DNA from 4 places in the Nocardia sp. NPDC059177 genome. Region 3 is predicted to be linked to each of the others. Evidence: riboswitches for the same ligand, from Rfam matches in the RefSeq annotation. Region 3 holds a riboswitch; each other region holds the start of a gene.
The links. Region 3 has a riboswitch for cobalamin ahead of ACFXK0_RS06575 (ABC transporter substrate-binding protein). Riboswitches for the same ligand answer to the same signal wherever they lie in the genome.
Positions count from the first base shown of each region.

Region 1: it holds a riboswitch for cobalamin, as region 3 does, so the genes downstream of both, ACFXK0_RS07655 (ABC transporter substrate-binding protein) here and ACFXK0_RS06575 (ABC transporter substrate-binding protein) in region 3, are expected to answer to the same signal.
Region 2: it holds a riboswitch for cobalamin, as region 3 does, so the genes downstream of both, metE (5-methyltetrahydropteroyltriglutamate--homocysteine S-methyltransferase) here and ACFXK0_RS06575 (ABC transporter substrate-binding protein) in region 3, are expected to answer to the same signal.
Region 4: it holds a riboswitch for cobalamin, as region 3 does, so the genes downstream of both, ACFXK0_RS15230 (ABC transporter substrate-binding protein) here and ACFXK0_RS06575 (ABC transporter substrate-binding protein) in region 3, are expected to answer to the same signal.

Region 1 is NZ_JBHZBX010000004.1:252,263-259,433, reverse strand. Features, by position in the region: gene ACFXK0_RS07670 (type III polyketide synthase) at 1-758, shown strand, start outside; gene ACFXK0_RS07665 (ATP-binding cassette domain-containing protein) at 770-2,623, shown strand; gene ACFXK0_RS07660 (glucosyl-3-phosphoglycerate synthase) at 2,680-3,561, opposite strand; cobalamin riboswitch at 3,791-3,984, shown strand; gene ACFXK0_RS07655 (ABC transporter substrate-binding protein) at 4,013-5,050, shown strand; gene ACFXK0_RS07650 (FecCD family ABC transporter permease) at 5,047-6,045, shown strand; gene ACFXK0_RS07645 (FecCD family ABC transporter permease) at 6,042-7,109, shown strand; gene ACFXK0_RS07640 (ABC transporter ATP-binding protein) at 7,106-7,171, shown strand, end outside.
Region 2 is NZ_JBHZBX010000001.1:77,029-84,199, reverse strand. Features, by position in the region: gene recG (ATP-dependent DNA helicase RecG) at 1-496, shown strand, start outside; gene ACFXK0_RS00385 (short-chain fatty acyl-CoA regulator family protein) at 559-1,983, opposite strand; gene metE (5-methyltetrahydropteroyltriglutamate--homocysteine S-methyltransferase) at 2,218-4,482, opposite strand; cobalamin riboswitch at 4,627-4,824, opposite strand; gene ACFXK0_RS00375 (pyruvate carboxylase) at 5,110-7,171, shown strand, end outside.
Region 3 is NZ_JBHZBX010000004.1:38,063-45,233, forward strand. Features, by position in the region: gene ACFXK0_RS06555 (ABC transporter ATP-binding protein) at 1-1,067, opposite strand, end outside; gene ACFXK0_RS06560 (ABC transporter permease) at 1,060-1,884, opposite strand; gene ACFXK0_RS06565 (ABC transporter permease) at 1,881-2,846, opposite strand; gene ACFXK0_RS06570 (class I SAM-dependent methyltransferase) at 2,858-3,619, opposite strand; gene ACFXK0_RS06575 (ABC transporter substrate-binding protein) at 3,616-5,145, opposite strand; cobalamin riboswitch at 5,250-5,381, opposite strand; gene ACFXK0_RS06580 (hypothetical protein) at 5,463-6,113, opposite strand; gene ACFXK0_RS06585 (DUF488 domain-containing protein) at 6,306-6,677, opposite strand; gene ACFXK0_RS06590 (uracil-DNA glycosylase) at 6,674-7,171, opposite strand, start outside.
Region 4 is NZ_JBHZBX010000010.1:93,815-100,985, reverse strand. Features, by position in the region: gene ACFXK0_RS15245 (TIM barrel protein) at 1-634, opposite strand, end outside; gene ACFXK0_RS15240 (ABC transporter ATP-binding protein) at 652-1,404, opposite strand; gene ACFXK0_RS15235 (FecCD family ABC transporter permease) at 1,397-2,461, opposite strand; gene ACFXK0_RS15230 (ABC transporter substrate-binding protein) at 2,442-3,560, opposite strand; cobalamin riboswitch at 3,693-3,881, opposite strand; gene ACFXK0_RS15225 (hypothetical protein) at 3,948-4,787, opposite strand; gene ACFXK0_RS15220 (MarR family winged helix-turn-helix transcriptional regulator) at 4,852-5,313, opposite strand; gene ACFXK0_RS15215 (pirin family protein) at 5,387-6,364, shown strand; gene ACFXK0_RS15210 (excalibur calcium-binding domain-containing protein) at 6,491-6,787, shown strand; gene ACFXK0_RS15205 (DUF3618 domain-containing protein) at 6,853-7,086, opposite strand; gene bcp (thioredoxin-dependent thiol peroxidase) at 7,162-7,171, shown strand, end outside.

The DNA of each region.
Region 1 (7,171 bases), 210 kb from region 3:
CCAGCACCGGGTTCATCGCCCCCGGCGTCGATGTCGCGGTGGTCAAGCAGCTGGGTCTGTCGCCGGCGGTCGGCCGCATGGTGATCAACTTCATGGGCTGCGCCGCGGCGATGAACGGTATCCGGGCCGCTGTCGACTACGTCCGGGCGCACCCCGACAAGAAGGCGATGGTGCTGTGTATCGAGCTGAGCTCGATCAACGCCGTCTTCGACGACGACGTCAACGACGTGATCACCCACAGCCTCTTCGGTGACGGCTGCGGCGCGGTGGTGATCGGCGCCAACCAGGTGCACCAGCCGCTGTCCGCGGGCAGCGTGGTGATCCGCGACAGCTTCAGCCACCTGCTCGACGACGCCGAGGACGGCATCGTGCTCGGGGTGAAGGACGCGGGCATCACCTGCGAACTGGCGTCGAGCCTGCCCGACTACATCTACCGCGGTGTCGACCCGGTGGTGTCGGAAGTGCTGGCGCGCAACGGACTCGGCAAGGCCGACATCGACCTGTGGGCGATCCACCCCGGTGGTCCGCGCATCATCGAGGAGTCGGCGCGTTCGCTCGGGCTGCCCGCCGAGGCCGCCGGGCCGAGCTGGGCGGTGCTCGCCGAGCACGGCAACATGCTGAGTGTGTCGTTGATCTTCGTGCTGGAGCGGATGATCCGCGACGCGCAGACCTCGGCACCGATCTCGACCGGAGTGGCGTTCTCGTTCGCTCCCGGTGTCACCCTCGAGGGCATCGTCTTCGATGTCATCCGCAGCTGAGAGCGTAAGTCATGCATCTGCTCCGTTTTCTCGCCGCGCTCTCGCCGGCCAGGATCGCGGCCGTGGTGGTCGCGGGCCTGATCTGCGGTGTGGCCAACACCTATCTGGTGACGCTGATCAACGCGGTCGTCTCGCCGAAGCCGCAGCCCGATCAGCTGCTGTTGCGCTTCGCCGGTGCCGGCGCGGTGATCCTCGTCAGCGGGGTGCTCTCGCAGGTGCTGCTGATCCGGTTGTCGCAGGAAGCGATCTTCCGGCTGCGCAGTGACCTGAGCACGAGCATCGTCGCCGCGCCGCTGGAACACCTGGAACGGCTCGGCACGCACCGGCTGATCGCCACCCTCACCGAGGATGTGCGTTCGCTGTCGCAGGCGGTGACCGCGATCCCGTCGATCTGTGTCGACGTGGCGACCATTGTCGGCTGTTTCGTGTTCCTGGCCGTCGTGTCGGGGCCGATCTTCGCGGTGACCGTGGCCGGCACGCTGATCGGCATCGCGTGTGTCGAGATGGTGCTCAAGCGGGTGCGCGGCATCTACCGCGAGGCACGCGAGAACGAGGACGCGCTGCTGCGATCGTTTCAGGCCGTCACCCTCGGCATCAAGGAACTGAAGCTGCACCGTGGCCGCCGCCGTGACTTCATGGACCGGCATCTGCTCGGTTCGGCGGGCACGCTGCGCGATCAGAACACCGACGCGGGATCGAAGTTCTCCTACGCGCAGGGCTTCGGTCAGGCATTGCAGCTGGCGACGATGGCGCTGATCCTGTTCGTCATCGCCGCGGCGCTGAACCTGCCGCGCGACACCATGATCGGCTACGTGCTGGTCACCACGTTCCTGGCGATGCCGATGCAGAACTTCATGCACCGCATCCCGGATCTGCTGCGTGGTGATGTGGCGCTGGCCAAGATCCGCGGCATGAACCTGTCGATGGAGACGCTGCACAACGAGGATCTGCTGCCCTATTCGGAACGTCCAGCGGTGGGGGAGGCCAAGCTGGAATTGACCGATGTGAGCTACGTGTATCGTTCGGAGGCACCGTCGCCGGTTCCGCCGCCGCCCGGTGCGCCGCCCGGTCCGCCCGGACTCGGTGGTCCGCCGCCGCGTCCCGGTCCGCCGCCGCGCGGCAACAACGGACATCCCGGACCCGGTCATCATCCGGCACATCCGGGTGCGCGTCCGTCGGCCGGACCGGATGTGAACGGCAAGAACTGGATCGATCACGGTGCCACGGACGTGCGTCCGGTGCCGCTGGGCCCGCCGCCCGGACTCGACGAGTCCGAGGACAGCGGCTTCCGGCTCGGGCCGATCGACCTGGTCTTCGAGCCGGGCCAGATCTCGTTCATCGTCGGTGGCAACGGCAGCGGCAAGTCGACGCTGGCCAAGCTCATCACCGGTCTGTATGTGCCACGCACGGGGTCGTTGTCGCTCAACGGGGAGAGGATCGACCACGACAACATCGAGTGGTACCGGCAGAATTCGTCGGCGGTGTTCACCGATTTCCATCTGTTCGAGGACTATCTCGGGTTCGCGCGGCCGGGGATCGACTCCGAGGTCCAGCGCTACCTCGACGAGTTGCAGATCGCGCACAAGGTGACCGTGCGGGACGGGCGCCTGTCGACGGTGGATCTGTCGCAGGGGCAGCGTAAGCGGCTGGCCCTGCTCACGGCGCTGCTCGAAGACCGCCAGATCTACGTCTTCGACGAATGGGCCGCCGATCAGGAGCCGCGCTTCCGCGAGGTGTTCTACCGAGAGATCCTCACCGATCTCAAGCGCCGCGGGAAGACGGTCATCGTGATCACCCACGACGACCGCTACTTCGACTGCGCCGACCAGCTGATCAAGCTCGACTTCGGCCTGGTCGCCGCGTAGTACATCTGGGCCGAGCGCCGGTGTGGTCTGTAGACCGCACCGGCGCTCGGTGTCTGTCAGGCGATATCGCGGTGCGCGGCGGCCATCCGCGGTATCGGTGGGCGGTCGGCCAGGCTGACCTCCGACGGGGTGCGCTGCCATCCGGTCTCGCCCGGCAGGAACTGGACCAGGCCGATGCCGGAGTCACGGATGCCGAGCCGGTCCAGCAGTGTCGCCACCACCTGCCTGCTCATCACCGCCAGTTCGTGGGTCGGCCGATGACGGTGCCGCCGCACGCCGAGGTCGACCTGGGTGATCGCGGACAGGCCACGGCGCTGCCAGCAGTCGAGCAGGATGCCGATCTCGGCGCCGAACCCGCTGGCGAAGGAGATCTCGCCGAGAAACGCACGGGTGGCGGCGTATTCACCACCGAGCGGCTGCACGATCTCGGCCAGGGCGGGCGCCAGCGCGGTGAGCAGCGGCCGGGCGACCAGTTGGGTGACCCGCCCGCCGCCGTCGGCGTCCACCCCGGCACCACCGGCGAGCGGCCGCCGGTAGAAACCCTTCACCAGGGCCAGCCCCGGGTCGGCGAGCAGCGGGGCGACCAGCGTGGGCACGAACAACGGGTCCGGCTCCACCAGATCCGCGTCGAGGAAGACGATCAGGTCACCGGTGCACACCGCCATCGAGCGCCACAGCACCTCACCCTTGCCCGGGCGCGGCGGCACCTCGGGGAGCGCCTCCTCCCGGGTGTAGACGGCGGCGCCGGCCGCCCTGGCTCGCGCGATGGTGCGGTCGGCGGAGCCTGCGTCGAGCACGATCAGTTCATCGACCAGCCCGCCCAGCAGCGGGCGGACCGAGGCGACCACTCCGGCGACCGTGTCCTCGTCGTCGAGCGCGGGCACCACCACCGAGATCCGGCGACCGGACTTCCGGTCGATCAGTTCACGGACGTTCATGCCGAACAGTGAACGACACCCCGACCCCGCCCGCCAGCGAACACCACGATCCTGTGACGGGAGCCAATCAGCGCGCCGGGCGACCTGGTCGTCGGACAGGTGGTGCGGCCGCGCGCGGGCGTGGCATTGTCTGCGGAGACTGATTGCCGGCCCGCCCGCACCGGCTGCCCCGACCCGCGCTGACCGGACGTCCGACCAGGGTGCTCCCGCTACCCCGGCACCGATCTTGCTAGAGTCCAGCAGCCGTGGTGTTCGGGAAATCGGTGGGAAACCGGTGCGGCCCTCGCCACTGTGATCGGGAGCGACGAATCGTTCCGGGCAGCAGACGCTGCCCGGAGCCACTGGGGCCGATGCCCTGGGAAGGTGGATTCGGCGCACGCAATCCCGTCAGCCAGGAGACCGGCCACGGCCACGCAGTAACCGTTCCACGAGGACCTGGAAGGCCGTCACCTTGACCCCGTCTGTTTTCGCGCGCCTACGTACCGGCGCGCTGATCGCCTGCGCGATCGTCGTCACCGGTTGCGGTGTGCAACCCGCCCCCGCGACCACCGGCGCGAACGCCGTGACCCGCGCCAACTGCGGAATCGACATCACCGTCGACGCGCCACCGCAACGGATCTACGCCGCCTACCAGCCCTCGATCGAGATCGCGCACGCCCTCGGCGTCACCGACCGGCTGGTGGGCACGGCGTTCCTGGACGCCGAAGTACTGCCCGAATACCGGGACGCACAGGCGAAGTCGGCCTATGCCGAGAAGCTGCCCAGCCGTGACGAACTGCTCGCGCAGACACCCGATTTCGTGCTGTCGGGCTACAACGGCGTCTTCGCCGCCTCGGCCCAGAACAGTGTCGGCACCCGGGCGAGCCTGCACGAACTCGGCGTGCGGACCTGGGTGCTGAGCCCGCTGTGCCCGAGCGCGGACGGACTCGCCGACGAGGCGATCGACCCGAAGACCGTGCGTTTCGACAATGTCTACGCCGACCTGCGTGACCTCGGCGCGCTGTGGGGTGTTGCCGGACGGGCCGACGAGCTGGTCACACAGCTGAGTACCCGGATCGAGGCGGTGCGCGCGACGGTGGCCGGCGCGCCACGCCCGCGGGTCGCGGTCGTCACGCCCAAGGACGACGGCTCCTACACCGTCGCGGGCGGCATCGACTTCGTCACCCAGATCATCGAGGCGGCCGGCGGAGTCAACGCCTTCGCCGATCTCACCGAGCGCCGCAATGTCCCGATCGGCGCCGAAAGCCTGATCGCCCGCGATCCCGACATCATCCTGACCAGCCAGTGCTGCAAGGCCACCTACACCCGCACCGACGCGCAGCCGCAGGTCGACCGGATCGTCGGCAACCCGGCCTTCGCGAACCTCACCGCCGTGCGCAACGGCGTGGTGCATCCGTTCCTGTTCGCGGACCGGGCCGCCGGTGTGCGGATCGCGCACGCGACCGAACTGGTCGCCGAGTTGATCCACCCCGATCTGTTCGGACGGTGACCCGCACCGTTCGCGGCACCGGCCTGATGCTGGCCGGTGCCGCGCTCGCCGCTGTCTGCGTCGCCTCCGTCCTGATCGGCGCGCACCCGCTCACCCTCGACCAGGCCCTCACGGCGTTCACCGACTTCCGCGGCACCGACAGCGACCGGATCGTGCGCTATATCCGCCTGCCGAGGACCCTCGCCGGGCTGCTCGCGGGCGTGGCGCTGGCCCTGGCCGGTGTGGTGATGCAGGGCCTGACCCGCAACCCGCTCGCCGGGCCCGGCCTGCTGGGCATCAACGCGGGCGCTTCGCTGGCGATTGTGCTCGCCATGGGCGCGCTGAGCGTGACCACCCCGGCCGGCTTCGTGTGGTTCGCGTTCCTCGGTGCCGCGATCGCGGCGGCCTGCGTCTACCTGCTGGGTTCGCTGGGATTCGGGGGCGCGACACCGGTGAAGCTGGCACTGGGCGGGGCCGCGTGCACCGCGCTGTGGGCCTCGATCACCACCGCCGTCACCCTGCTGAACCGGACCACGTTCGACAACTTCCGGTTCTGGGTGGTCGGATCGCTGGCCCGCGCCGATCTCGAATCCCTCGGCGGGACAGCGCCGTTCATCGCGGTCGGCGCGGTACTGGCCCTGGTCGTCGCGCGGCCGCTGAACACGATCGCCATCGGCGACGACATGGCGCGCACCCTCGGCACCCGCCTGGTCCCGGTCCGGGCCACCGGCGCCTGCGCGGTGGTGCTGCTCGCGGGCGCGGCGGTGGCCGTCGCGGGACCGATCGGGTTCGTCGGCCTGGTGATCCCGCACATCGCCCGCGCGGTCGCCGGGCCCGACTACCGGTGGGTGCTGGTCTGGTCGGCCGTGCTCGGTCCGACCCTGCTGCTGCTCGCCGACATCGTGGGCCGGGTGGTGGCGCGGCCGCAGGAGATCCAGGTCGGCATCATCACCGCGTTCGCCGGGGCACCGTTCTTCCTGTATCTGGTGCGCGACCGGAAGGTGGCGAAGCTGTGACGGTCACCGAAGGCAGGGTGCTGCCGGTCGGCACGGTACTGCTGTGCTCGCCGGGGCGCCGCGTCGTGCTCCGGGTCCAGCGGCGATCGGTGCTCCTGACCGTGCTGCTCACCGTGGCGGCACTGACGGTGGCGGCGTGGTCGCTGACCGTCGGCCACTATCCGCTGACCACCGCCGATGTGCTGCGGGTGCTGTCCGGCGGCGGCACGCTCATCGAATACGACGTGGTCGTGAACGATCGGCTGCCGCGCGTGCTCACCGGGCTCGGCGTCGGTGCCGCCTTCGCGCTGGCCGGCGCGATCCTGCAACGCATCGCGGCGAACCCGCTGGTGAGCCCGGAGATCATCGGGATCAACGCGGGTGCCTCGCTGGGCGCGCTGGTGGTGAGCGTGCTGCTCGGCGGCGCCGGGCTCGGGCTGGTCGGTGGGGCACTGGCCGGTGCGTTCGTGGCCATGGCGCTGATCATGGTGGTGGCGACCAAGGACGGCCTCGACGGCTACCGCCTCGTGCTCGTCGGCATCGGCGTGACGGCGATGCTGTCCTCGGCCATCGCCTTCATCCTGACCAGAGCCGATGCCTACCAGGCACATACGGCCGCGCTGTGGCTCACCGGCAGCCTCGCCAACCGGGACTGGCCCCACGTCTGGTTCGCCGCCGCGGCGCTCGCGGTGACCGTACCGCCGCTGATCGCCACCGCCCGCTCGCTGCCCCTGCTCGAACTGGGCGACGAACTGGCGAATTCCCTGGCTGGGCGGCGTGGTCCGCATCGCACGGTGCTGATCGTCGTCGCGGCAGTGGCCGCCACGCTGGCCACCGCCGCGGCCGGGCCCATCGCCTTCGTGGCACTGGTGGCACCGCAGATCGTGCGGCGATTGCTCGCCGAGCGCGGTGCCGGACTCGCCCCGGCCGCCGCGGCGGGCGCGTTGCTGGTCGTGGCCGCCGACCTGGCCGCGCGCCGGCTCTTCCCGGCGGAACTGCCCGTCGGCGTGGTGACCGCGCTGCTGGGTGCCCCGGTCCTCGTCTATCTCCTCGCCCGCGCAACCCGAATCGGACACGCTGGATGACCGCACATCTCACCACCTCAGGACTCACCCTCGGCTACGGCGACGCCACGATCGTCGCCGAG
Region 2 (7,171 bases), on a different contig from region 3:
CCAGTTCAACGACGGCGCCATCGACGTGCTGGTGTGCACCACCGTCGTCGAGGTCGGTGTCGATGTGCCCAATGCCACGGTGATGGTGATCGTCGACGCCGACCGGTTCGGCGTGAGCCAGCTGCACCAGCTGCGCGGCCGGATCGGGCGCGGGCAGCACCCCGGTCTGTGCCTGCTGATCACCGACGCGGCGCCCGGTGGCACCGCGATGGCCCGCCTGGAAGCCGTCGCAGCGACCACCGACGGTTTCGAGCTGTCGATCCTTGACCTGCGTCAGCGCCGCGAAGGCGATGTGCTCGGCGCGGCCCAGTCCGGTACCGCCCGCTCGCTGCGGCTGCTGTCGCTGCTCGACGACCTCGAGGTGATCACCGCGGCGCAGGAGCTGGCCAGGCAGGTCGTCGCCGAGGACCCCGGCCTGGCCCGCCATCCCGGTCTGGCCGGCATGATGCACGCGGCCGTCGACGGCGAACGCATCGAATACCTCGCCAAGTCCTGACCCGCCACGCCGGATTCGAGTGCGCCGGCCACCGGGCGCCGGGTGATGACGCCGACCAGGTCCTAGCGTGGCAGGCGGGGGTAGGGGAGGTCGGTGCTGGTGTGTTCGGCTACCGCGAGCGGCCGCCCGATCTGCGGGAACGCGCGTTGCGGGCAGGACGGCCGCTCGCACACCTTGCAGCCCGCGCCGATCGGCACGGCCACCTGGGGATCGTCGAGCTGCACGCCCTGGGAGTACACCAGCCGGTCGGCGTACTCGATATCGCAGCCGAGCCCGATGACGAAGTTCTTCGACGCGCCGCCGAAGCCCTGCGGCGCGGACGGGGTGGTGCGCGCGATCCACAGGTAGCGGCGCCCGTCGGGCATCTCCGAGATCTGGGTGAGGATGCGGCCGGGATGGGCGAAGGCCTCGTGGGTGACCCACAGCGGGCAGCTGCCGCCGACCCGGGAGAAGTGGAAAGCGGTGGCGGACTGGCGTTTCGAGATATTGCCCGCCCGGTCGGTGCGGACCAGGAAGAACGGCACCCCGCGCTGGCCCTGGCGTTGCAGGGTGCTGAGCCGATGACAGACCGTCTCGAAACCGACCTCGAACCGCAGCGAGAGCAGGTCCACGTCGTAGCGCAATTCCTCGGCCGAGCGCAGGAACCGGCCGTAGGGCAGGATCAGCGCACCCGCGAAATAGTTGGCCAGCCCGACCCGGGCGAGGGTGCGTGATTCGCCGGTGAGCGCACGGGATTCGGCGAGCACATTGTCGATCTCGCGGCCGTAGAGCAGAAGTCCGAGGGTGGAGGCGATCTGGAAGGCCCGCTGACCCGGCCGCAGCCTGCGGGCCAGGGTGAGGGTGCGGGTGTCGGGGTCGTAGTGGCGTTTCGGGATGGCCGGGTCGGCGCCGTCGCCGCGGACCAGGACGGTGACCCCGGCCCGTTCCTCGGCGATTCTGGCCAGTTGCCGGTCCAGCGAGCCGATGCTCAGCCCGGATTCCTCGAACAGCTGCTCGGCGGCGTGGTCGAGGGTGGAGATGTGGTTGCGGTGGTCGTAGAAGAAATCGCGCACGTCCTCGTAGGGCATCGGGGTGCCCGGCGCGCCGCTCGGTGTGTCGACGCGCGAGGAGAGCAGGTCGAGCTGATCGGTGGCCGCGCGCAGCCGCCGGTGCATGGCGATGACGATGCGGGCCACCTCGGGCAGCCGGGTGGCCAGTTCCTCGACTTCGGTGATCGGCGCGGTGTCGCCGCCGCCCGCGGCCTCGACCAGGACCTCGTGCAGGTCCGAGACCAGCCGCGCGTCGGAATCGGCGGCGAAGAACTGCACGTCGAGATCGAAGGTCGAGTTCAGTTTCAGCAGAACGGGAATGGTCAGCGGCCGCTGATCGCGTTCGAGCTGGTTGAGATAGCTGGGTGAGAGATCCAGCGATTTGGCGAGTGCCGCTTGCGTCATCCGCCGTTCTTCGCGCAGCCGTCGTAGCCTGGCCCCCGCGTACATCTTCCGCACGTCGAAGATCCTAACTCCCGAGGTTTGCAATGTTCGCTGAAAGTGGCGATTACCTCGGGAGATGTCCAGTCCGGCAAGGGATATTCGCGTACCGCTACCGGTGCGTAACGTGCGAAGCGGGTGCGGCGCGTTTCGCACGCCCCCTCTTCTGCGTGCGAAACGCGCCTGCGCCCGCGGTCATCGTTGCGGGTGCAAGACTTCCACCCGCAACGATGTTTCACGAGGTTTGCCAGGTCAGCGCAGTGCCGCCGCCGCTGTCACCAGGTTGCGCAGCGACGCTTCGACCTCCACCGGTCCGCGGGTCTTCAGTCCGCAGTCGGGGTTGACCCAAAGCCGTTCGGCCGGAACGGCTTTCAACGCCGCGGCCAGCGAGGTGGTGATCTCCTCGACCGAGGGCACCCGGGGCGAGTGGATGTCGTAGACACCGGGACCGACGCCGAGTGCGAAACCGGCCGCGTTCAGGTCGTCGAGCACCTCCATGTGCGAGCGGGCCGCCTCGATCGAGGTGACATCGGCGTCCAGACCGGCGATGGCCGAGATGACCTCGCCGAACTCCGAGTAGCACAGGTGGGTGTGCACCTGGGTGGTGTCGGCCACACCAGCGGTCGACAACCGGAACGCGTCCACCGACCAGCGCAGGTAGGCGGGCTGGTCGGCCGCGCGCAGCGGCAGCAGCTCGCGCAGGGCGGGCTCGTCGACCTGGATGACGCGGGCGCCCTGGGCTTCCAGGTCGACGGTCTCGTCCCGGATGGCCAGCGCGACCTGGCGGGCCGACTCGCCCAGCGGCTGGTCGTCGCGCACGAACGACCACGCCAGGATGGTCACCGGCCCGGTGAGCATGCCCTTGACCGGCTTGGTGGTCAGCGACTGGGCGTAGCCGATCCACGACAGGGTCATCGGGTCCGGCCGCGAGACGTCACCGAACAGGATCGGCGGCCGCACGCAGCGGGTGCCGTAGGACTGCACCCAGCCGTTGTCGGTGGCGGCGAAGCCGTCGAGCAGTTCGGCGAAGTACTGCACCATGTCGTTGCGCTCGGGTTCGCCGTGCACCAGCACGTCCAGGCCGAGCTGCTCCTGCAAGGTGATCACCGCCGCGATCTCGGCCCGCATCCGGCGCACGTACTCGGCCTCGTCGATCTCGCCCTTGCGCAGCGCGGCGCGGGCCAGGCGAATCGCCGAGGTCTGCGGGTAGGAGCCGATGGTGGTGGTCGGCAGCAGCGGCAGGTCGAGGTGCTCGCGTTGCAGGGCGCGGCGCTCGTCGGCGGGCAGACGGTTCAGGTCGCTGTCGTCGAGGGCGGCCAGGCGGGCCCTGACCTGCTCGACGTGCAGGCGCGGATCGGTGCGCCGGGACTGCGCCGCGTCGCGCGCGGCGGCCAGCTCGGTGGCGACGGCGTCGGTGCCGGTGGTCAGGGCGGTGGCCAGCACGCGCACCTCGGCGACTTTCTCGGCACCGAAGGCCAGCCACGACCGCAGCCGCTCGTCGAGCCCGGTCTCGGGGGTCAGCGAGTACGGCACGTGCAGCAGCGACGACGAACTCGATACCGCGACCGAACCGGCGCTGCCGAGCAGGGTGCCCAGCGTGCTCAGGGCCGCGTCGAGGTCGGTGCGCCAGATGTTGCGGCCGTCGACGACACCCGCCACGAGCAGTTTGCTCGCCAGCGCGGGCAGCGAGGCGAGATCGGCGACCCGGGTGCCCGCGGTGAAGTCGACCGCCACGCCATCGATACCCGTGTCGGCCAGCGCGCCGAGGGCGGCATCGGGATGCCCGAAGTAGGTGGCGACCAGGATGGCCGGACGCCGCGGTACCGCCGAGAGCTGGGTGTAGGTGTCGCGCACGAGGGCGATCTCGGCGTCGGTCAGGTCGGTGACCAGAACTGGCTCATCGATCTGAACCCACTGCGCGCCGCCTTCGGCGAGCTGGATCAGCAGGTCGCCGTAGAGGGTGATCAGCTCGGGCAGCCGGTCCAGGGCCGCGCCGCCGGTGGATTTGGCCAGCTTCAGGAAGGTGATCGGGCCGACCACCACCGGGCGGGCGCTGACACCGAGCTCGATCGCCTCGGCCAGCTCGGCCAGCAGCTTGGTGGGATTCAGCGTGAAGACCGTCTCGGCATCGATCTCGGGGACGAGGTAGTGGTAGTTGGTGTCGAACCACTTGGTCATCTCCAGCGGAGCGACGGTGTCGGTGCCGCGCGCGGCGGCGAAGTACCGATCCAGCGGGTCGGCGATGCCGGCGACGCGCGGCGGCAGGGCACCGAGCAGCACCGCGGTGTCGAGGACCTGGTCGTAGTAGGAGAAGGTGCCGACGGGCACCGAGTCCAGGCCCGCCGCGCGCAGCGCGAGCAGCTGCGCGCGGCGCAGTTCCCGGCCGACGGTGTGCAGGTGGCCCGCGTCGGCGCGGCCGGCCCAGTAGGCCTCGGTGGCCCGCTTGAGCTCGCGGTTCGGGCCCACCCGGGGCAGGCCGAGAACCGTTGCGGTGAACGGGGTAGGGGAAACAGTCACGGAGCTTCTCCAGTGTCGTGCAGGGAGAGCCGACGCCTTTTTGCGGGCACGACACGACGACCGGACAGACCTCCCCGGCGCAGCCGGGACAGGTCGGTGAGGTGGTCCGCGCGCCCGATCCACGAGGCGGTGGCCGCCGGATACGGCGTATCCGGCACAGTCGGCAGGTCTTCGGACTCGCGGGCACCGGTCGTGCTCGACCGACCTACTGGCCGTCGCTTCCCAGGCATCGTGCCCAGTGCTGATGACAGCGTTCGTTCCTGCTCACCGCTGCGGGACAGTCCCGGATTCCCACCGGGTTCCCTCTCACCCGGCACGGAAGCTGTCCGTGCGAGTTTCGACGCCGGCGCGGGAGGTCGGGGCTCCGACTCTTCCACCGCGCAGGCGAACCAGCTGCCCGCCCAGCATAGGCCTGTGCGGGGACCGCAGCTACCACGGCCGTGCGCGCGGGGCCGTGACCTGCGGTTGCGCGCGGGTCGGCCGGGCCGCACCGCCTGGCGGTCCGCGCGGTGAGATGTGACGGCCGGATTACCGCAACTTCGCAGGTCGGCGGGCATGTGGTGTGAAGAATACGACGAACCCACCTTGCCTGTCCGGCCCCGGTCCGGGGCCGGGTACCGTAGGCCAATGTTCTCGAAAGTCTTGGTCGCCAATCGCGGCGAGATCGCCATCCGTGCCTTCCGCGCGGCCTACGAACTCGGCATCGGAACGGTCGCGGTGTTCCCGTACGAGGACCGCAATTCCGTGCACCGGCTGAAGGCAGCCGAGTCCTACCAGATCGGTGAGCAGGGCCATCCCGTTCGCGCCTACCTATCGATCGAGGCGATCGTCGAGGCGGCCAAGTCGGCCGGTGCCGACGCCATCTACCCCGGTTACGGTTTCCTGTCGGAGAATCCCGACCTGGCGGCGGCGTGTGCGCGTGAGGGAATCACCTTCATCGGCCCTTCGGCCGAGGTGCTCGAGATGGCAGGCAACAAGGCGACCGCGATCGAGGCGGCGCGCACCGCCGGGCTGCCGGTCTTGAAGTCGAGCGCGCCCTCGGCCGATATCGACGAGTTGCTCGCCGCGTCCGCCGAGCTCGAGTACCCGATCTTCGTCAAGGCTGTGGCCGGTGGTGGTGGTCGCGGTATGCGGCGGGTGGCCGCGCCCGAGCTGTTGCGTGAGTCGATCGAGGCGGCGTCGCGGGAGGCGGAGTCGGCGTTCGGTGATCCGACGGTGTTCCTCGAGCAGGCGGTGGTGAATCCGCGTCATATCGAGGTGCAGATCCTGGCTGATCAGCACGGCAATGTGATGCATCTGTTCGAGCGGGATTGTTCGGTGCAGCGGCGGCATCAGAAGGTGATCGAGCTGGCGCCTGCGCCGAATCTGGATCCCGCGCTGCGCGAACGCATCTGCGCCGATGCGGTGGCTTTCGCCCGCCAGATCGGTTACAGCTGTGCGGGCACGGTCGAGTTCCTGCTCGACGAGCGCGGTAATCATGTGTTCATCGAGATGAATCCGCGGATCCAGGTGGAGCACACGGTGACCGAGGAGATCACCGATGTGGATCTGGTGCAGGCGCAGTTGCGGATCGCGGCGGGGGAGTCCCTGTCCGATCTGGGTTTGAGTCAGGAGACGGTGTCGATTCGTGGTGCGGCGTTGCAGTGCCGGATCACCACCGAGGACCCGGCCAATGGTTTCCGGCCCGATACCGGGCGGATCACTGCCTATCGCACGCCGGGTGGTGCGGGTATCCGTCTGGATGGTGGGGCGAATCTGGGTGCCGAGATCGGTGCCTACTTCGACTCGATGCTGGTCAAGCTGACCTGTCGTGGTCGTGATCTGCCCGCTGCTGCCGCGCGTGCTCGTCGCGCGCTGGCCGAGTTCCGCATCCGTGGCGTCACGACCAATATCCCGTTCCTGCTGGCGGTGCTCGACGACCCCGATTTCCAGGCGGGCCGGGTGACCACCTCGTTCATCGATGAACGTCCGCAGCTGCTCACCTCGCGTGCCTCGGCTGACCGTGGCACCAAGATCCTGAGCTACCTGGCCGATGTGACGGTGAACAAGCCGCACGGTGAACGGCCGACCACGGTGTACCCGTATGACAAGCTGCCCGCGATCGACCTGACCCTGCCGCCGCCGGACGGTTCGCGTCAGCGTCTGCTCACTCTCGGGCCCGAGGGTTTCGCGCGGGCTCTGCGGGAACAGAAAGCGCTCGGTGTCACCGACACCACTTTCCGTGACGCGCATCAGTCGCTGCTGGCCACCCGTGTCCGCACCAACGGTTTGCTGGGTGTGGCCGGGCATGTCGCGCGGCTGACCCCGGAACTGCTCTCGATCGAGGCGTGGGGTGGCGCGACTTACGATGTGGCGCTGCGGTTCCTGCATGAAGACCCGTGGGAGCGGCTGGCCGCCCTGCGTGAGGCTGTGCCGAACATCTGCTTGCAGATGCTGTTGCGTGGCCGCAATACCGTCGGTTACACCCCGTATCCCGAACAGGTGACGCGCGCGTTCGTGTCCGAGGCCGCGACCACCGGTATCGATATCTTCCGGATCTTCGACGCGCTCAACAATGTCGACCAGATGCGTCCGGCGATCGATGCGGTGCGTGAAACCGGTACCGCTGTCGCGGAAGTCGCGTTGAGTTACACCGGTGACCTGCTCGATCCAGACGAGCAGCTCTACACCCTCGACTACTACCTGAAGC
Region 3 (7,171 bases):
GTGCCGCGCAGCCGGATCGCGGTGGCGGCGACCTGGTCGAGGACGGTGCGGCGCGGATCGAACGAGGCGGCCGACTCCTGCCAGACGTACTGCACGGCCGCGATCTGGGCTTTGCCGCGCCGCCGCAACGGCGGCAAACGCTGTGCGTCGAGCTGGATCTCGCCGCCGGCGGGGGTGACGAGCCCGGCGATACAGCGCCCGATCGTCGACTTGCCCGCGCCCGAGACACCGATCATGGCCAGCAGCTCACCGGGGTGCAGCTCGAGGTCGATCCCGTGCAGTGTCGGAGCGCCGCGATGGGTCACCGAGACTTCGCGCAGGCGCAGGACGGGTGTGGCCGGTGGGCGCGGTGCGCGTTCCCCCATGGCGGGGACCTCGGGTAGGTCACCGGTGGTGTGCACGCGGCCGTCGCGGACGAAAAGCGTTCGGTCGCCGACCTGTTCGACCGCGGCGGCGTCGTGCGTGACCAGCACGACGGCGGTGCCCGTATCGCGCAGGGCGGTCAGTCCGGTGAGCAGGGTCGCGCGGGCGATCGGGTCGAGGCCGACGGTCGGTTCGTCCATGACGAGCACGTCCGGGTCGAAGGTCAGGACCTGGGCCAGGGCCAGGCGGGCACGTTCGCCGCCGGAGAACTCGAACGGATACCTCCGCGCCAGCGCGTCGAGATCGGTCGCGTCGAGGTCGAACGCGGCGGCGGCCAGGGTCGCGGCCAGCCGGCGGCGCAGCTGCGCGCGGCCCGGGCGGGGCAGGCCGAGCCGGCGTGCCCGCAGCCGGGCGAGTTCGCCCAGCGCGGTCCCGATCCGGCGCGCGGGATTCAGGGTCGCGGCCGCGTCCTGTGGGAGATACCCGACCCGGATCGCGGCCCGGCGCCGCACCTGCCCGGTGACGGTGGTGCCGGTGACCGGTATCCCGGCGAGTGCGGTGGCGAGGGTGGTCTTGCCCGCTCCGGACGGGCCGAACAGCGTCACGATCTCGCCGGCCCCGATCTCGAGATCGGCGGCGTCGATGAGCACGGCCGTGCCCGCGGTGACCCGGAGTCCGCGCACACTGATCAGCGGCTCAGTCATCGCGGCTCATCCGGGCCATGCGCCGGGTGGCGAGGGTGCGCGGGTCGGCGAGCAGATCGTCACAGAGCAGATTGATCCCCACGATCAGCAGCACGATCAGCCCGGCCGGCAGCGCGACCGACCACGGCGCGATGGTCAAGGCGTCCTTGTTGGCCGCGACCGAGACCGCCCAATCGGTGGAGGTGGTGTCGAAGCCGAGGCCGAGGAAATTGGCCGAGGCCAGGAAGTAGACGGCGGCGGTGAACCGCAGGCACAGATCGGCGGCGATCGGGCGGGCCAGCACACCCGCCGCGTAGTTCCCGTAGCGGAGCGCCCGCGACTCACCTTGCATCCGTAAGGCATCCATGACCGGACTGCGGACGGTTCCGCGCGCGGCCATCCGCACGAACCGGGTGATCGGCGCGATCAGCGCGAAACCGATCGCACAGGCGATCGCGACCGCCGACCCGCGCGTGCGCAATGCGGCCACCATGATGATGAGCAGCGACGGCAGACACAGCAGCACGTCCATCGGCCGCATGAGCAGCTCGTCGACCCAGGCCCGTGGCGCCGCGGCCGCCGCGATCCCGATCACCGCGCCGGCCAGGTAGGCGATCAGCACGGTGCCGGCCGCGACGAGCAGAAAGGTCTGCCCGCCGGTGAGCGCGGCCGCGAGGACATCGCGACCGAGCCGGTCGGTGCCGAACGGCGACCAGTCCGACGGCCCGAACGGCGCCTGCCGATGCCGCGGCGCCCACCGGGCGAACACCGGACCGGCGAAGGCGACCAGCAGCGGAATCACGACGCAGCCGAGATACACCGCGCGACGCGCCGTCATCGCAGCGCTCCTTCGGCCGAGCGCGGGACCATGCGCTGTCCGGCGATATCGATCACGGTGTTGATGGCGATGGCGATCACGCCGGTGATCGCCACGATCGCCAGGATGACCGGGTCGTCGCGATTGCCGATGGCGCCGATCAACGCCGAGGCGATACCGGGCACCACGAACACCGCCTCCACGATCAGCACGCCGGACAGCAGGCCGTCACCGGTGCGGCCGAGTTCCTGCATCGCGGGCGCGAGCGCGTTGGGCGCGACATGGCGCGCCAGCAGCGACCATCGCCGCACCCCGAGCCGGCGCGCCTGGGCGATATAGGGCTGATCGAGCACATCGACCACACCGGCGCGCACCAGCCGGGCCAGCGGCGCGGCGACGCGGGCGACCATGACCACCAGCGGCAGCACCAGATATTCCGGTTGATCGAGCAGCGTGTCGAGATCGGTGCCGAGGAAGGTGGCGGGCAGCAGGTCCAGATCGATGGCGACATAGCTGACCAGCAGCACCGCCAGCACGAAATCCGGTATCGAGTCCAGCGCGATCCCGACCGTGGTGACCAGGCGATCGCACCACGAACCGGGCCACAGCCCAGCGGCGAACCCGGCGGTGACCGCCACCGGTACCAGCAGCGCCAGCGCCAGCACGGCCAGCAGCGCCGTGGTCAGGAACGGGTCGGCGATCACGCTGAGCACGCTGTGGCCGTTGGCGTAGGAGACGCCGAAGTCGCCGGTGAGCGCGCCACCGAGCCAGTCGAGGAAGCGTTGCAGCGGTGCGACATCGAGGCCGAGCAGCTGTCGTGCGGTCGCCCGCTGCTCCGCGCTGAGGACATCGTTGTTCTGGACATCGGCCGCGTCGCCCGGCAGCAGCAGCGAGAGGACGAAGACCAGCACCGCCAGCACGAACAGCTGTCCGGCCCCGATCACGGTGCGCCGCAGCAGGAATCGGGTGAACGGTGTCGACACGCGCACCGGTGCTACCGGATGCCGACCACGACGCGGTCGTCGCCGTACTGCCACACGATGCCGGCTTCGGCGAACCCGGCGTCCCTGGCGAAGGACACGTAGTCGTGGACGGTCGGCCGGTCGTGCACGGTGTGCTCGAAACCGCCGTCGCGCAAGCGGACCAGTTCGGCGAGTTCGGGCGCCCGGTGCACCGCGTCCCACCACTGCGCCCAGTCCTCGGCGTCGGCGGTGCCCCGGCGGGTAGCGCGCCGGACCGTCATGGCCTTGCCGAGCGCGTCCAGGCGCGGACCGGCGGGACCTTCGTAGAGATGGTCGCCGTCGATGAACACCCCGCCGGGTTTCAGTGCCGCCGCGCACGCGCGGATGAGCTCACGCAGCGGATCGCGGTTCATCCAGTGCAGCGCCGTCGTGCTGACGAAGGCGTCGGGCACCCGGTCCAGTGCGAGGGCATCGAGCCAGCCCTCGCGGCGCAGATCAGCGGAAACGGTACGGAACCGGGGTGATCCGAGCGCGCGGTCGGCCAGCCCCAGCAGCAGCGGATCGGCGTCGACGCCGACCACCCGCGCCGCGGGAAAGCGGTCGAGCAGTCGCTGTGCCAGGGTGCCGGGGCCGACCCCCAGATCGACGATGAGCAGGTCCTCGCGTTCGCGGAGTTCGTCGAGGACATCGCCGATCACCTCGAACCGCTGTTCACGGTCGGGCATGTAGTGCTCCTGCTGGCGATCCCAGCGGTCGATCCAGTAGCGGGCCCTGGCCGCGTCCAGCGCGGTCATCGGACGCGCACCCGGTCGAAGCGGGCCCAGCCGTGCGAGTTCGGCACGGCGGTGGGTACCTGCTGGAAGCGGTCGCGCGCGGCACTGTTCCACGCGGTGGTCCCGAAGAACACGAATCCTCCTCGATCGTGCAGAATCTCGTGCATGGTCCGATAGATCGCCGTGCGATCCTCGACACCCGGGGTGGCCTGGGCCTTCGCGTAGAGGGCGTCGAATTCCGGATCGGACCACTTCGTGCGGTTCTGCGGCGATCCGGTGAGCAGGCGCGACGCGAAATGATTCGGAATCGCCAGCGGCCCGGACTGTCCCATCGTCAGGTGCCCGGTCGACAGTGCGTCGGTGTAGTAGGTGTCCTTGGCGCCGAGCACCACGTTCACCCGCACCCCGCAGCGTTGCGCGTGCTCGGCGAACAGCCGGGCCGCTTCGACGAATCCGTGTGCCACCGGCGCGGTGAACAGGTCGAACGACAGGTCGCGCACACCGGCGCGGCGCAGCAGCCTGCCCACCTCGTCGGGATCGTAGGTGTGCTGCGGCAGTTCGGCGTAGTGCTGGAAACCCTTGCCGAACACGTCGTTGGACACCTCGCCCTGGCCTTCCAGGGCGATCTTCACCAGTTCGTCGCGGTCGAGCATCCGCATCACCGCGCGGCGCACGTCGGGGTTGTCGAACGGTGCCCGATCGGTCTTCATGGCGAAGAAGTGGATACCGCTGTTCGGTATCGCGGTCAGGCTCAGCCCACTCCGGCCCTGGAGGGTGCGCGCCGCCGAGGGCGTGAGGTTGTCGGCGTAGTCGACCTCGCCGCTCTGCACCGCCGAGAGCCGCGCATCGGACTCGGCGCTGACGATCCGCAACCGGCGGATCGCCGGGGCGCCGTCCCAGTAGTGGTCGTTGGCGGTGGCGACGAATTGCCTGCCCGCCTCGAAGGATTCGAAGACGAACGGGCCGGTGCCGACCGGGTGGTCGAAGTCGGTGGCGCCGTTCTGCACGATCTTGGTCCCGTAGGCCGACAGCGCGATCAGGAATTCGAAGGAGGGCTCGCGCAGCGCGATCTCGACCGTGCGCGCGTCGACGGCCCGGCTCTGGGCGAGATCGACGTGCTCGAGCGCGGAGGCGCCGATGAACGGCCGCCGCTGCGGCGGGCCGAGTACCCGCGCGAACGTGTACAGCACATCGTCGGCGGTGAAGGCCTTGCCGTCGTGCCAGCGCGCCTCGCGCAGCGCGATCCGCCAGCGGGTGCCGTCGGCGTTCGGCTCGGCGGCGGTGGCCAGGCGGGGGATCGGCGTCATCGTCTCGTCGATCTCGAAGAGGCCGTCGTAGACCGACTTCATTCTCGCCTCGTCGATGAACAGGGTGTTCACGCCGGGGTCGATGCCCTCGCCGGCACCCGAACCCTGGAACGCGGCGGTGAAGGTGTCGACCGCACCCTCGCCGTCGGCCGGCGACCGGTTGCACCCGGTCAGGGCGGCGCCCGCGGCGAGCGCGCCACCGAGCAGGAAGGTCCGACGACGCAACGTCGAGGACGGCATGTGTGGCTCCTATCGCGTCTGGTTCTCACGCGACGAAGACATGCGGAAACGAGCCACCCGGGGTGGCTCGGTTCGGCGTATCGATCAATACCCACGTGATCACGACCGTTCAGCACTGCATCCGCAGGTATCTGGCTTCGGCTCGCACGCGAGCCTCACAGTTGCGGGACAGCCCCGGAATCACACCGGTCTTCCCTGCGGACAGGCGTCATCCTACGCATGCCGGCGCGTGCGTGGATCTGCCTGCGGCCGTGCTGTGTTCGGGCGGAAATGACATACGAAGCCGGCGATTCGGATAACTGGAGAATTGCCGATTGTTAAATGGGTGGCAAGCCTTCTTCGACGAGCTGGTCGTGGATGACCGCGGACATCTGCTCGGCCAGTGGATCCAGCGGGGACGCCGGAATGGGCATTCCGTCATCGGTCTGTACCTGGATGAGCGCGCAGGCGAGTTCGGTGAAATCGCAGGATCGGATGATGCCCCAGGTGCGCATCACGACCATTTCCGTCGCCGGTGCGATGGTCACCGAACGGCTGCGCCAGCGCTGCGGCGGGGGTGCGCTGCGCCGGCGGCGGCGGGTGGCCGCCGCGGCGGTGGCCGTGTGCCGCTCGGCGATGAGCGCGGGCGGGATGTGCGCGTAGAGGTTGTCGCACAGCACCGCTGAACGGGCATCGGCCCTGGCCAGGGCGGTGAGTTTGCCCAGCGGCATGGCGTCGTCGGGGATCGCCCAGCCGTAGGCCGCTTTCCAGCGGTCGACCAGGTCGTCGAGCACGACCGATTCGAAGACGGTGATCCGGGCGGTCAGGTCGACCGATTCCTCGTCGATGAGGGCATGACGCTGGGCGGGGGTGAGGCGGTGGTCGACGATCCATTCGGTGCGGATTCTGGTCACTTCCCGCCAGACATGCAGATCGATCGCGCGCGTGCGAGATCGTTCCTCGTGCTCATCGCGATGTGATCGGGTCATTGCGCGCAATCCCTTCATCGTGCTGAACGGCCGTCTATTGCCTTTCCCTGAATGCGGTGGTAATTGCGATATCGGTCCCGACTCTATCGGCACGATTGCGCATTCGGCTATGACCGCGCATGGATAGTCGCCAAATATTTGCCGCGGATCTATAGCGGCCGAGATGAATTCCGCCGGCGCGGGGAGTGTGGGTCAGTTCGCGGGAGCGCCGAGGATGTCGGCGAGCACGGTCGCCTCGCTGATATCGGCGCGGCGGGCCGCGGTGAGCAGGGTGAGGGGTCCGTGCGCGGCCATCGTGCGCAATTCCGCGAGCGCGTCGGCATGGTCGGCGTCGTCGAGTTCGGCGCGATAGCGGCGGGCGAACTCGGCGAACCGGTCCGGGTCGTGGTCGTACCACTTGCGCAGGTCGGTGGAGGGCGCGGCCGCCTTGCACCAGGTGGTCAGGTCGGCGCGCTCCTTGCTGACACCGCGCGGCCACAGCCGGTCGACGAGTACCCGTTGTCCGTCGGTGGGTTCGGGGTCGTCGTAGATGCGGCGCACCACGACGTTCGGTCGCTGGGTCATCGGTTTCTCGCTTCCTGTTCGGCGGCAATGCCTTTCGCTGTCCGCAGGATGTCCTCGAGCATGGCGGGGGTGAGCCGGCCGGTGAAGGTGTTGTGCTGGCTGACGTGATAGCAGCCCAGCACGGTGACGGCACGGCCGTCGGGATGGGTCAGCCTCACCCGCGCGCCGTGGGCGAAGCGTGGCCGTGGCCGCGGCACCCGCCAGCCGCCTTCGGTCAGGACCGTGAACAGGGCCTGCCAGCCGAAGGCGCCCAGGACGACGATCACTGCCAGGGAATCGGCGAGCAATTCCAGTTCGCGGCTCAGGAACGGCGCGCACCGGTGCCGTTCCTCGGCGGTCGGCTTGTTCTGTGGTGGGGCGCAGTGCACGGGGGCGGTGAGGCGGGTGCCGAGCAGTTCGATGCCGTCGTCGACGGCCACCGGGTGCGCGCCGGTCGACAACCCGACCGCGTGCAGCGCCGCGAACAGGACCTCACCGCTCTGGTCGCCGGTGAA
Region 4 (7,171 bases), on a different contig from region 3:
GCGGCATTCCCCCGCTCGCGCGCAAGCTGGCGCGCGCGGGATGGTCGCGCACGCCGACCGCGGCGATGTAGGGGGCGAGCTCGGCCAGGTGCCGGTCGGGCGGCTCGCCGCCGTAGTGCACGACATTGCCCGGATCCCAGCACGCCAGGAACGCTTCGTGCCCGACGCGGCGCACCAGCGCCACCGTGTCGGCGGCTGTGCGGGTCAGCCCGCCGTGCGGTTTCACCGCGATCGTCACACCGAGGGACGCGGCGTAGGGCGCGGCCGCCGACATCAGGCGCAGGTAACGCTCGGCGTGGGCGAGTTCGGGACAGCCCATGTCGACCAGGACACGCACCTTGAGTCGCGCGCAGTGGTCGAGCTGGCGGCGCAGCGCCGCCGTGGCGCGTTCCTCGGTGCTGTCGAGATCGGCGGCATGGCTCAGGATCGCCGGTGTCAGATCGTTGGCCCGGATCATCGCGGCGACCTCGGTGACCTGCGCCTCGGTGCTGTCGGGGGTGATCACCTCGGTGACACCGTGCACCGGCAGCGCCACCGACTCGAAGCCCGCCACGCGGATTCCGGCCAGCGCGCGGTCGAGCGGGAACTGCGCCCACGGGCGCACGGTGCAGGCCAGCCCGGACTCCATCGACATCGGCATCCTCTCGGTCGTCACTTCTCGTAGCGGGTGATGATCACCCGGCGTGGCCGCTGCTCGTCGACGAGCACCGTGTGCGCGCGCACCCCGTACAGCTCGCCCACCGATTCGTCGGTGAGTGTGGTCTCGACCGGCCCGATCCGCACATCGCCGCCGCCGAACAGCAGCATCGCGGTGTCGGCGATCTCGATCGCGTGATCGGGATGATGGGTGGTGAGCACGACGGTGCGGCCTTCGTCGGCCAGGCCGCGCAACAGATGCAGCACCTGTCCCTGGTTGCGCAGGTCCAAGGCCGCGGCTGGTTCGTCGAGCACCAGGATCGGGCTCTCGGACACGATCGCGCGCGCGATCAGCACCAATTGCCGCTCACCGCCGCTCAGGCTCGGATAGTCCCGCCCGGCCAACTCCGCCACCCCGACGCGCGCCATCGCGGCGCCGGCCAGTTCCCGGTCGCGTCTGCCCGGCATCGCCGCGGCGCGCAGGTGCCGGGCGCGACCCATCAGCACCATGTCGAACGCGGTGTAGGAGAACGTCGTCCGATGATGTTGCGGCACATACCCGATCGTGCCCGCGCCCGCGACCCGGCCCTCGGTCGGCGCGGCCAGACCGACCAGACAGCGCAGCAACGTGGTTTTCCCGCGCCCGTTGGGGCCGAGCACGGTGAGCACCTCACCGGCCTCGAACCGGTGCGAGACCTCGCGGAACAGCCAGTTCACGCGGTCGTGGGTGTAGCCGAGCGACTCCACGGCCAAGGCGGGTTCAGGCATCGGACCACATCCGGCGGCGGCTGCGTTGCAGCAGGATCAGGAACACCGGCGCGCCGACGAGGGCGGTGAGCACCCCGAGCGGAATCTCCGCGGCGCCGAGGGTGCGCGTCACCGTGTCGATGATCGTCAGGTAAGCGGCGCCGAGTCCCGCGGTCACCGGGATCAGCACCCGGTGATCCGGCCCGACCCACAGCCGCGCCAGGTGCGGTACCACCAACCCGACCCAGCCGATCACACCGCTCACCGCGACCGCCCCCGCCACGATCGCGGCCACCGTCACCAGCAACAGCCAGCGCAAGGGCGCGGGCCGCACCCCCAGCGTGGTGGCGTCGTCGTCGCCGAGGGAGAGCAGGTTGATCCGCCAGCGCAGGGCCCAGATCAGCGCGCCGCCCAGCAGGACCGGGCCGAGCGCGATCGCGACCTTGCCGAAGCTCGCGGTGGCCAGACTGCCCAGCAGCCAGAACACGATGGCCTGCAGTTCGCCGTAGGGGTCGGCCAGATACGTCAGCAGCGATACCAGCGCCGCGAAGAACGCGCCGACCACCATGCCCGACAGCACGATCGTCAACGGCGCCGCCCGCCGTCCCCGGCTGGTCGCGAACACCGCGACGAGGGCGAGCAGTCCGAACCCGAAGGAACCGAAAACCAGTGCCGCCGAACCCAAGCCGAGCACAATGGCCAGTGCGCCACCGAACGACGCCCCCGACGACACACCCAGAATGTGCGGGCTGACGATCGGATTGCCGAACACCGCCTGCAACACCACCCCGCACAGGGCCAGGCCTGCGCCGATCAGCATCGCGAGCAGCACGCGGGGCAGCCGCACCCGCAGTACCGCGGCCTCCTGGGTCGGCGACCAGGTCTGCTCGAGCTCGAACACTTGGCCGAGCAGGATGCGGACCACCTCGTCGACGGCCACCGGGTAGCGGCCGACGCCCAGCGCCAGCACCCCGACCGCCAGCACGAAGACCGGCAGCCCGATCAGCACGCAGTACCAGCGCACCGGCCGGGTTCCGGAACGCTCGGTTCCGGTCTGCTCAACGACCGAAGTCCGCATAGTCGCGCGAGCCTCCGTTACTCGGCATCGCCAGCATCGCGTCCAGCTGCGCGGCGGTGGGTTCGACCCCGTACAGGAAGCCGTACTGGCGCACGATCTCCGCGCGCAGCCCCGGTGCGCGGGTGCCGTGCACCAGGCCGGCGAGCCATTGCCACATCAGCGGTGACTCCTGGCTCGGCGGATCCCACCGGTAGCCGCCGAGCGGAACCTTGTACACCCGGCGCTCACGCACCGCACGCAACGTCGCCAGGGCCGGGTCGCCGTAGAGATCATCGGGCTGGGCCGGACCGAAGTTCCCGAGCAGCACGACGTCGGGGTCCCAGGCCAGCAGCTGTTCGGTGCCGATGGTGGCGCGCTGCTGGCCGATCCCGGCGGCGCAGTTGCGCGCACCGGCCAGTTCGATGACGAAATGGTTGTAGGAACCGGCCCCCGCGGCGTGCATGGCCTCGGCGCCGCCGAACAGATACAGCACCGAACATGCCGGGTCGGCGGGCGCGGCGGCGCGCATCCGGTCCAGGGTGGTTCGCATCCCGTCGACGATCCGGCTCGCCCGCTCCCGCTTGCCGAGCAGTTCGCCGTACATCCGCACCGCGCCCTCCAGATCGGCCTGCGTCCCGTAACTGAGTTCGGCGACGGTCAGGCCCGCGGCGCGCAGCGGCTCGGTGATCCCCGGCCCACGATCGCCCCACTGGATCACCACATCCGGTTCCGCGGCCAGGATGCTTTCGACATTCGGCGCGAACTCGGCGCCGGCGACATCGGTGCGCACGTCGAGCAGGCGCGGATACACCTCGCCGAGGAAACCGCTCTCGATCGCGGTGGCCGAGGCCGCGTTCATCCCGGCCAGCACATCCGGGCCGCCGTTGACCGCCACCATCATCGACGCCGCCGGCATCGGGATCGTCACCACCCGACGGGCCGGACCGCTCAGCTCGACGACCCGACCGGTCAGATCGGTCACGGTCAGCTCGGCGCCGGTGCCCGCCGATCCGGTGCCGCCGCACGCGCCGGCGAGAAACGGCAGCGCGGCCGCGGCCAGTGTTCCGCCGAGCATCCTGCGTCGCGACATCTCGCCGCTGGGCGGCCGGTGATCGGGCATCGGGTCGGTCCTCTCGTGTCCGGAAGAGGACTCGAGCACACGCCACCCGGCCACGATCGAAACCGCCCCTGCACCGTCACCGATCAGGGCATTTCTCGCTGCCACCCGCACGCCGCCGCGGGTCCTCGCCCGTGGATGGTGTCCGCGACAGGTCAGTATCCTGACTCCCGGATCAACGCGCACCCCGACCTTCCAGCCTGGCGGCCGTGGTCTTCGGTGGGGTCGGCTCCCCGGTCACAGTGGCGGGACCGTGCCGGATTCACACCGGCTTCCTGGTTCCCGTCGCGGTAGTTCGAGCGACACTGTAACGCCACCGGGCGGTTTCGGTGTATCCGCTCATCGGTATCGCGACATTGCCCGTGACGGCGGCGCTCGCGGGTCGCGGACTCACTGCGCGGCCGCGAAGTAGGCCGTGCGGACCTCGATCTTCGCCGGTAGTGGGAAGTCGGGGCTGCCCGAGCCGAGTGGGCCGACGGCGACCTGCCAGGTGTTCGAGGACTTGTCGATGGCGGTGCGGGAGTCGGAAGGTTGCAGGACCACCTCGTGGCCGCCGGAGCAGGAGTAGGCGCCGACCAGGCCGTCGGCGCGGCCGCCCCAGGCGCCGCCGACGCGGATTCGGCACTGGCGTCCGTCGGCGAGTTCGAGTGCCCAGGGTTCGGGTGATTCGGTGCGGCCGATGGGGGTGAGCGGCGGGTCGACCTGATATTCGCGCAGGGTGCGCTGCCAGGGGTCGGAGCCGCAGAGCAGGGCGGTTTTGCCGGGGGTGGGCCAGCAGACATCGGCCGCGGCCGCGGACGGGCCGCAGTGGTAGATGCCGGACGTTGTCGCCGACCGGCTCGGGACGGCATCCGCGCAGTTCAAGGTGCTGACCGGGTCGGCCGTCGCGAGGGCGAATCCGTCGCGGGGCTGACCGGAGGCGTCGACGGCGATCAATGTCACCACGGCGGTGGCCGGACCCGGCACGGGCGCGGGCGTCTTGACCGGGGAACCGGCGTCGGACGGTGCCGGAGTGCCGCCGCCGGTCGGTGCCGTGATGTCGGGAGCCGGCGTGCCGCCGCCGGTCGGCGCCGTGACATCGGGCGCTGGCGTGCCTTCGCCGGTGGGTGCGGCACTCGACGGCAGGAAGGTCATCCCGGGATAGTCGATGGGTTGCTGCTCGTCCGCGCAGCCGACGAGCGCGACCGCGCAGACCGCGCCGATCACGCCCAGTGTTCGTCCGATGATCATGGCCGCCCCTTCGTCCGAGAGCTCGAACCCCGACGTCTGTGCATCGTCTGCGCGGCCGCGCTCGTTAACCCGGCGAACAGATCCCGTCGGCCGCCTCGATCACCTTCGCCGACAGCGACCGCAGCGCGGCGCCCTCCTGCTCGGTGAGCTTGTCCACGAACAACTCTCGCACCAGTTCCACGTGCTCGGGCGCGGCCCGCCGCAGCACCTCGCGCCCCGCCTCGGTCAGCGAGACGATGATCCCGCGCGCGTCGTCGGGCGCGGGCACGCGGTCGACGAGTCCGCGCGTGGCCATCCTGGCCAGCTGCTTGGACAGCCGGGACTTGTCCCAGCGCACCTCGGCGCCCAGGTCCTTGGCGCGCAGGCAGCCGTTCGGCGCGGCCGAGAGCGACACCATCAGTTCGTAGTCGGCCATCGACAGGCCGTGTTCGCTCAGCCCGGCGTTGATCGCCCCGTCCAGGCGCTGGCGCATCTTGATGAACGCCTGCCAGGTCTGTTGCTCCGCCGCGGAGAGCCATCTCGTCACGGGAATGATCCTAGATGGCTTATGGTTGACATGGAAACCAAGTACCGAAGGTCCACCTCAGGAGGCGTTCGCCATGCCAGCTATCACCGTCGACGACATCATGGTGTTGCCCCGGCTGCCCCGGCCCGACGTCACCGAGACCCAGCGGCAGGTCCGCCAGATCACCAGCGCGCACCGCCAGCAGGAAGGCGCGGGCTTCGAGGTCACCCGGCCGTTCCCCAGCGTCGATCTGCGCGCCGCCGACCCGTTCATCCTGCTCGACCAGATGGGCCCGGTCGCCTACGAACCCTACGAGGCCAAAGGCGCGCCATGGCATCCGCACCGCGGCTTCGAAACCGTCACCTACATGATCGACGGCACCATGGTCCACCACGACTCCCAAGGTGGCGGCGGCGTCATCGGCGAAGGCGACACCCAGTGGATGACCGCAGGCTCGGGCATGCTGCACGACGAACTGCCCGAAGAGAAACTGGTCATCTCCGGCGGCACCTTCCACGGCATCCAGCTGTGGGTGAACCTGCCACGCGCCAAGAAGTTCGCCACCCCCCGCTACCAGGACCTGCGCGCCGGCGAACTGACCCTGGTCAGCTCACACGACGGCGGCGCACTGGTCCGCATCATCGCCGGCGAGCTCGCCGGCCACGCAGGCCCCGGATCGACCCAGACCCCCATCGCCTACGCACACGCCTCGATCAGCCCCGGCGCACAGCTGGAAACCCCATGGCCACAACACTTCACGGCCATGGCCTACGTGCTCGGCGGCAGCGGCACCGTCGGCACCGAACGCAGGCCGATCAGCGCCGGACAGCTGGCGGTCTTCGGCGCCGGCGACGCGATCTCGCTCACCGCCGACACCGAACAGCACACCACCACCGGCGATCTGGAAGTACTGCTGCTCGGCGGCACACCGCTGCGCGAACCGGTGATCCAATACGGGCCGTTCGTCATGAACACCAAGGAAGAAATCATCCAAGCCATGGAAGACTTCCAGGCCGGTCGGATGGGCACCATTCCCGCCGAACACCTCACCGGTCGCCGGTTGGGTGAATAAGCGACCACGAATCGGAAGAACCCGCGCGGTTGACAACGGGCGGCCCCGTCACGAAGGTGGACGGGGCCGCCCGCCATTCGATGTGTCCGGGCCCACCACCGAACCGCAGCAGACATAGAGGAATTCATGAACGTTCGCCGGCTCACTGTCAGCCTCGCCGCCGTAGGCCTCGGCCTGCTCGTCACCCCCGTCGCCAATGCCGACGTGGTGTCGGGCTCCGCGGGCACCGGCTCATCCAGCTTCGACTCCCTGCTCGGCGCGACCGGCTCGGCCAACCTGGTCCAGTCCGGCTCGGCCGGCGGCGCCTTCGCCAGCTGCGACGAAGCCATGCGCGCTGGTCGCGCCCCCCTGTTCCGCGGCGAAGCGGGCTACTCCCCCCACCTGGACCCCGACGGCGACGGCCTCGCCTGCCCCACGCAGTAAGAGAACGCAGAAAAGCACCCGATGTGGCAGCTGCCGCATCGGGTGTTTTCTTTACCGCCGGAAAGTCAGCGGCGGAAGATCTTGATCAGGAGCAGGCCCGCTACGAGGGCACCTGCGCCGATCACTGTGTATTTGACCTTGGGCTCGTTGAACTTGGCGACCACCATCGCCTTGGTGTCGTCCGCGATCCGTTGCGGATCGGCGCGCACCGCCAGTTCGTCGAGTGTGGTCGCCAACCGGGCGCGCGCGATCTCGATCTCGCGCTCGATCCGGTCGGTGTCGTCCTTGGCCACCGTCACCTCCAGGTAAATGTCTGCTGCTCGCCGACGAGTCTATCCATGCCCCTGGGCGGCCTCGTCGGTTACCGTGCGGTGGTGACCGACA